2 linked regions of the Nocardioides panacis genome follow. Each later gene encodes a partner of the first gene's protein in a complex. Links are inferred from orthologs where the notes say so. Each region holds a gene or a part of one and is shown on either strand. Other genes may lie near its edges.

Evidence for each region.
Region 2: the proteins of secY (region 1) and secA are in contact, whole or in part, in a crystal structure (PDB 3DIN), measured with the Thermotoga maritima proteins. The link is inferred for Nocardioides panacis from one-to-one orthologs. Residues at the interface, in WP_004081795.1 of Thermotoga maritima: Glu108, Gly109, Glu110, Glu111, Ala236, Glu237, Arg238, Arg239, Ile240, Thr241, Ile242, Gln243, Tyr244, Ala245, Arg246, Arg247, Val248, Thr249, Gly250, Arg251, Arg252, Val253, Tyr254, Gly256, Ala257, Ser258, Thr259, Tyr260, Leu261, Pro262; in WP_004082002.1 of Thermotoga maritima: Glu261, Ala262, Arg263, Lys300, Ala301, Arg302, Thr303, Ile304, Ile305, Leu323, Tyr324, Asp325, Pro326, Val329, Ser330, Tyr333, Ile336, Lys340, Phe345, Val349, Glu363, Phe364, Tyr374, Ser375, Gly376, Gly377, Glu393, Ile395, Thr482, Ser483.

What each region holds. Positions count from the first base shown.
Region 1 is NZ_CP077062.1:3,226,430-3,229,633, reverse strand. Bases 143-3,034 are described here. They hold secY (preprotein translocase subunit SecY), read left to right. Parts: upstream 143-889; coding sequence 890-2,179; downstream 2,180-3,034. Other genes in these bases: map (type I methionyl aminopeptidase), read left to right, coding at 2,766-3,034; KRR39_RS15735 (adenylate kinase), read left to right, coding at 2,179-2,763; rplO (50S ribosomal protein L15), read left to right, coding at 288-728; rpmD (50S ribosomal protein L30), read left to right, coding at 143-286. Also shown: rpsE (30S ribosomal protein S5), read left to right, coding at 1-104; more of rpmD, read left to right, coding at 104-142; more of map, read left to right, coding at 3,035-3,204. UniProt on the Escherichia coli protein: The central subunit of the protein translocation channel SecYEG. Consists of two halves formed by TMs 1-5 and 6-10.
Region 2 is NZ_CP077062.1:2,961,500-2,965,242, reverse strand. Bases 93-3,523 are described here. They hold secA (preprotein translocase subunit SecA), read left to right. Parts: upstream 93-482; coding sequence 483-3,323; downstream 3,324-3,523. Other genes in these bases: KRR39_RS14485 (NAD(P)/FAD-dependent oxidoreductase), read right to left, coding at 3,313-3,523; KRR39_RS14495 (M23 family metallopeptidase), read left to right, coding at 93-284. Also shown: more of KRR39_RS14495, read left to right, coding at 1-92; more of KRR39_RS14485, read right to left, coding at 3,524-3,743. UniProt on the Escherichia coli protein: Required for protein export, interacts with the SecYEG preprotein conducting channel.

The sequences.
Region 1 (3,204 bases):
GCTCGCTCGAGGAGCCCGAGGCCGTCGCGGCCCGCCGTGGCCTCCCCGTCGAGCACGTCGCTCCCGCCGCTCTGCTCCGGGCCCGAGCAGAGGTGAGCCAGTGATGGCGCGCCTCAAGGTCCAGCAGCAGCGGTCGACGATCGGCTGCAAGAAGAACCAGCGGGACACCCTCCGCACGCTTGGTCTCAAGCGCATCGGCGACGTCGTCGTCAAGGAGGACCGTCCCGAGATCCGTGGGATGCTCCAGACGGTCAGGCACCTGATCGTCGTCGAAGAGGTGGACTGACATGACGCTCAAGCTGCACCACTTGCGTCCGGCCCCGGGCGCCAAGACCGCGAAGACCCGTGTGGGTCGCGGTGAGGGCTCCAAGGGCAAGACCGCCGGTCGAGGCACCAAGGGCACCAAGGCCCGCTACCAGGTTCCGGCCGCCTTCGAGGGCGGCCAGATGCCGATCCACATGCGGCTGCCGAAGCTCAAGGGCTTCAAGAACCCGTTCAAGGTGGAGTTCCAGGTCGTCAACCTCGACCGCCTGAGCGCTCTGTTCCCGAACGGTGGCACCGTCGGCGTCGCCGAGCTCGTCGCCAAGGGCGCTGTCCGCGCCGGCGAGCCGGTGAAGGTCCTCGGGTCCGGCGAGATCACCGTGGCTGTCGACGTGAGCGCGCACGCGTTCTCGGCGTCCGCCAAGGAGAAGATCGCGGCTGCCGGGGGCAGCACCACCGAGATCTGACGGCTCAGCTGTCTTCCGGAGCGAGGCTCCGGGTCAGGGGCTCGAACGAGACGGACTGCGGCATTTGACCGCCAGCCCAGGCCGTTCGAGCCCCTGTTAGGCTTCCGGGGTCCTCTCCCAGACTCGAGGGGACACCCGCACGTGATGGAGAAGAGGACCAGGTGCTAGGCGCATTCGCCAACGCGTTCCGGACGCCGGACCTGCGACGCAAGTTGCTGTTCGTGCTGCTGATCGTCGTGATCTTCCGGCTCGGCTCGCAGATCCCCGCGCCCGGCGTGAACGTGGCCAACGTGCAGGCCTGCTTCGACGCGACCAAGAACGACGGCCTCTACGGGCTGATCAACCTGTTCTCGGGCGGGGCGCTGCTGCGCCTCACGATCTTCGCGCTCGGCATCATGCCGTACATCACCGCGAGCATCATCCTGCAGCTGCTGGTCGTGGTGATCCCACGGCTGGAGACCCTCAAGAAGGAGGGGCAGGCGGGGCAGACCAAGATCACCCAGTACACCCGTTACCTCACCCTCGCGCTGGCCATCCTGCAGGCCACCGGCATCGTCGCGCTGGCCCGCAGCGGGCAGCTGCTGCAGGGCTGCAGCAAGGACCTCGTCTACGACAAGGGCCTGATGACGATGCTGGTCATGGTCATCACCATGACCGCCGGCACCGCGGTGATCATGTGGCTCGGCGAGCTGATCACCGACCGCGGCATCGGTAACGGCATGTCGATCCTGATCTTCACCCAGGTCGTCGCGACGTTCCCCGCCAACCTGTGGGCCGTCCGGGTCGCCAAGGGCTGGTGGGTCTTCACCCTGATCCTGGCCATCGGCCTGGTGCTGATCGCCGCGGTCATCTTCATGGAGCAGGGCCAGCGCCGCATCCCGGTGCAGTACGCCCGGCGCATGGTGGGCCGCAAGATGTTCGGCGGCTCCTCGACGTACATCCCGCTCAAGGTGAACCAGGCCGGCGTGATCCCGGTCATCTTCGCCTCGAGCCTGCTCTACCTGCCGGCCATGGCCGCGCAGTTCGCGGGCAACTCCAAGTGGTCCACGTTCATCTCGACGTACCTGGTCAAGGGTGACCACCCGCTGTACATGGCGCTCTACGCGGCGCTGATCATCTTCTTCACCTACTTCTACGTCGCCATCACCTTCAACCCGGAGGAAGTGGCAGACAACATGAAGAAGTACGGCGGCTTCATCCCCGGGATCCGGGCGGGCAAGCCGACTGAGGAATACCTCAACTACGTCCTGTCCCGCATCACGCTGCCCGGGTCGCTGTACCTCGCCCTGATCTCCCTGGTCCCGCTGGTCGCGATCGCGATCGTCGGCGCCAACCAGAACTTCCCGTTCGGTGGCACCTCCATCCTGATCATGGTGGGCGTCGCGCTCGACACGGTGAAGCAGATCGAGAGCCAGCTCCAGCAGCGCAACTACGAAGGATTCCTGCGCTGATGAGAATCATCCTGATGGGACCCCCTGGTGCCGGCAAGGGCACCCAGGCCAAGGTGATCGCCGAGCGGCTGTCGGTCCCGGCGGTCTCGACCGGCGACATCTTCCGGGCCAACGTCTCGGCGGAGACCGAGCTCGGCCTCGAGGCCAAGCGCTACATGGACGCAGGTGACTACGTCCCGGACGAGGTCACCAACGCGATGGTCCGCGACCGGATCGCGGAGGACGACGCCGCCCAGGGCTTCCTGCTCGACGGGTACCCGCGCACGGTGGCCCAGGTGGCCGAGCTCGACGCGATGCTGGCCGACGCCGGCCAGTCGCTCGACGCCGTCGTGGTGCTGACCGTCGACAAGGAGGAGGTCGTCCAGCGGCTCCTCAAGCGGGCCCAGGACGAGGGTCGCTCGGACGACACCGAGGACGTCATGCGGCACCGCCAGGACGTCTACACCGAGCAGACCGCTCCGCTCATCGAGGTGTACGACGAGCGTGGGCTGCTCGTCGAGGTCGACGGCATGGGTGCGGTGGACGACGTCACCGCCCGGGTCTTCGACGCGCTCGAGAAGACCAACGGCGCGCCCGCGTCCTGACCGTGTTCCGCGACCGCGGCGTCGAGATCAAGACGCCTTCCCAGATCGAGACCATGCGAGCCGCAGGTCTGGTGGTGGGGGAGACCCTCGCGCTGCTGCGCGCCTCCGCCCGCGCCGGCATGACCACCGGCGAGCTCGACGCCCTCGCCGCGGAGAACATCCGGGCGGCGGGCGCGAAGCCGTCCTTCCTGGGCTACGGCCACCCGCCGTTCCCGGCGACCATCTGCGTCTCGGTCAACGACGAGATCGTGCACGGCATCCCGGGTGACCGGGTGATCGCCGAGGGCGACATCGTCTCGATCGACTGCGGCGCGATCGTCGACGGCTGGCACGGCGACGCCGCGGTGACCATCGCCGTGGGCGAGGTCCCCGACGAGGCGCTCGAGCTGATGCGGGTCACCGAGGAGTCCATGTGGCGGGGCATCGCCGCGGCCGCGCTCG
Region 2 (3,743 bases), 260 kb from region 1 along the record:
ACTACGGCAGCCACCTGTCCGCCGTGCGTCCCGGGCTGCGGGCCGGCACCGTGCTGCGCGCCGGCGACCCGGTCGGCCGGGTGGGCAACAGCGGCGACGCCCGCGGGATCGCCTGCCACCTGCACTTCGGCCTGTCCCCGGTGTGCCGCGGCACCGGCGACTGGCGGGTGCGGCGCGGGGTCGTGCCGCCGTACCGGTTCCTGCGCAGCTGGCAGCGGGGCGGCCACCTCGACCCCGCCCCCGCCGTACGTCGCTGGCGTGCCGCGCACGGCTGCCGGGGCTGACCGCGACGACCGGCGGACGGCGGCCGACCGGCGCGGATCCGGCAGCGTGGCGGACGCTGCTGGGGAGTCCGGTTACGATGGCAGCGGGGCCGTGACCCCCGCTGGCGCGCTCGCGAGGAGACTCGCCGGGCGGCGCCGGACACCGGTTCCACCGGGACGACCTCGGGGAACAACACCTGACCACAGGAGTCGACGCACGTGCCTGCCATCCTCGACAAGATCCTCCGCATCGGCGAGGGCAAGATCCTCCGGCAGCTCGAGGCCATCTCGCGCGCCGTGAACGCCATCGAGGACGACTTCACCTCGATGACGGACGAGGAGCTCCAGGGCCAGACCGCGGAGTTCCGTCGGCGGCTCGAGGCCGGCGAGACGCTCGACGACCTGATGCCCGAGGCGTTCGCCACGGTCCGCGAGGCGGCCAAGCGGGTGCTCGGCCAGCGGCACTACGACGTGCAGGTGATGGGCGGCGCGGCGCTGCACCTCGGCAACATCGCCGAGATGAAGACCGGTGAGGGCAAGACGCTGGTCTCCACGCTGCCGGCGTACCTGAACGCGCTGTCCGGCGACGGCGTCCACGTGGTGACCGTCAACGACTACCTCGCGAAGTACCACGCCGAGTGGATGGGCCGGGTGCACCAGTTCCTCGGCCTCAGCGTCGGCATGATCCTGCCGGAGATGACCCCGGCCGAGCGCCGGGTCGCCTACGCGGCCGACATCACCTACGGCACGAACAACGAGCTGGGCTTCGACTACCTGCGCGACAACATGGCGAACTCCATCGAGGAGTGCGTGCAGCGCGGCCACAACTTCGCGATCGTGGACGAGGTCGACTCGATCCTCATCGACGAGGCCCGCACCCCGCTGATCATCTCCGGCCCGACCCAGGACGAGGTCCGCTGGTACGGCGAGTTCGCCACCATCGCGCGGCAGATGACCAAGGACGTCGACTACGAGGTCGACGAGAAGAAGCGCACGATCTCCGTCCTCGAGCCGGGCATCACCCGCGTCGAGGACTACCTCGGCATCGACAACCTCTACGACTCGGTGAACACCCCGCTGATCTCGTTCATGAACAACGCGATCAAGGCCAAGGAGCTGTTCCGCAACGACAAGGAGTACGTCGTCCTCAACGGCGAGGTGCTGATCGTCGACGAGCACACCGGCCGGATGCTCGCGGGCCGCCGCTACAACGAGGGCCTGCACCAGGCCATCGAGGCCAAGGAGGGCGTGGAGATCCGCGAGGAGTACCAGACCCTCGCGACCGTCACCCTGCAGAACTACTTCCGGCTCTACGACAAGCTCTCGGGCATGACCGGCACGGCGATGACCGAGGCCTCGGAGTTCGACAAGATCTACAAGCTCGGCGTCGTCCCGATCCCGACCAACAAGCCGCTGGCGCGCACCGACGCGGCCGACCTGGTCTACCGCACCGAGGAGGCGAAGTACGTCGCGGTCGTCGACGACATCGCCGAGCGGCACAAGAACGGCCAGCCGGTGCTGGTCGGCACGGTGTCGGTGGAGAAGTCCGAGCTGCTCGCCGGGCTGCTGACCAAGCGCGGCATCCCGCACACCGTCCTGAACGCCAAGCAGCACGACAACGAGGCGAAGATCGTCGCGCTGGCCGGCCACAAGGGCGCGGTCACGGTCGCCACGAACATGGCCGGTCGAGGCACCGACATCATGCTCGGCGGCTCGGTGGACTTCCTGGCCGACCAGGAGCTGCGGGCCGCCGGTCTGGACCCGCTCGAGGACGGCGACGCCTACAGCGCCGCGTGGCCGGCGGCGGTGGAGCGGATCAAGGCGCAGGTCGCCGCGGAGCACGACGAGGTCAAGGCGGCCGGCGGGCTGTACGTCGTCGGCACCGAGCGCCACGAGTCGCGCCGCATCGACAACCAGCTGCGCGGCCGGTCCGGCCGGCAGGGCGACCCGGGCGAGACCCGGTTCTACCTGTCGCTCGAGGACGAGCTGATGCGGCTGTTCAAGTCCGACTGGGTCGACTGGGTGCTGACCACGCTCAAGGTCCCCGACGACGTGCCGATCGAGAACAAGCGCGTCACCGGCGCCATCGCGTCCGCGCAGGGCCAGGTCGAGTCGCAGAACTTCGACTCCCGCAAGAACGTCCTGAAGTACGACGACGTGATGAACCGGCAGCGCGAGGTCATCTACGGCGAGCGCCGCGCGGTGCTCGAGGGTGCCGACCTGCACGAGCAGATCCGGGACATGGTCGACGACGTCGTCGAGGGCTACGTCACCGCGGCCACCGACGGCTTCCCGGAGGAGTGGGACCTCGACGCGCTGTGGGCCGCGCTCAAGCAGCTCTACCCGGTGACCCGCACCCTGGCCGCGGTCGAGGACGAGGCCGGCGGCCGCAACGGGCTGACCCGCGACCAGCTCGTCGAGGACCTGAAGGCCGACGCGCAGGCGGCGTACGACGCCCGCGAGGCGGAGTTCGGCGAGGACGTGATGCGCGAGCTCGAGCGGCGCGTGCTGCTGTCCGTGCTGGACCGCAAGTGGCGCGAGCACCTCTACGAGATGGACTACCTGCGCGAGGGCATCGGGCTGCGCGCCTACTCCCAGCGCGACCCGCTCGTGGAGTACCAGCGCGAGGGCTTCGACATGTTCCGGGCCATGATGGACGGGATCAAGGAGGAGGCCGTGGGCTACCTCTTCAACCTCGAGGTGCAGGTCGACGAGGAGCCGGAGGTGGACCACACCGGCCACGCGCACACGCTCGCCGACCAGGGCGTCGAGGTCGGCCCGGCGCTCGCGCAGGCCGCCGCCTCCACGCACACCGGCGAGCACCCGGCGATCCGCGCGAAGGGCCTCGACGGCCCCCGGGCCCCGCAGAAGCTCTCCTACTCGGCGCCCTCCGAGGACGGCGACGCGGAGGTGGTCGGCGCTCCGGAGCAGGTCGCCGACGCCGAGTTCGCCGGCACCAGCCGCAACGCAGACTGCCCCTGCGGCTCGGGCAAGAAGTACAAGAAGTGCCACGGCGCACCGGGCGGGCCGACCGGCCTGACCACCCGCGTCAACGGCTGAGCCGCCCGGCCCCCGCCTCCCGTGGCGGGGGCCGGGGGGTCAGCTGGCGTGGTGCACCTCCTGCAGGCCGTAGACCGGGGTGTCGATGCCCTCGGCCCGGGCCTTGAGCTGCAGGGCGAGGTACAGCGAGTAGTGCCGGGACTGGTGCAGGTTGCCGCCGTGGAACCACAGCGCCTCCTGCTGGGTGGGCTTCCACATGTTGCGCTGCTCGCCCTCCCAGGGACCAGGGTCCTTGGTGGTGTCCGACCCGAGGCCCCACACCTTGCCGACCTTGTCGGCGGTCGCCTGGTCGATCAGGTCGGCGGCCCAGCCGTTCATCGAGCCGTAGCCGGTCGCGTAGACCACCAGGTCGGCCTCGAGCTCGGTGCCGTCGGCGAGCACCACCGAGTGCTCGGTGAGCCGCTCGACCTGGCCGTGCGC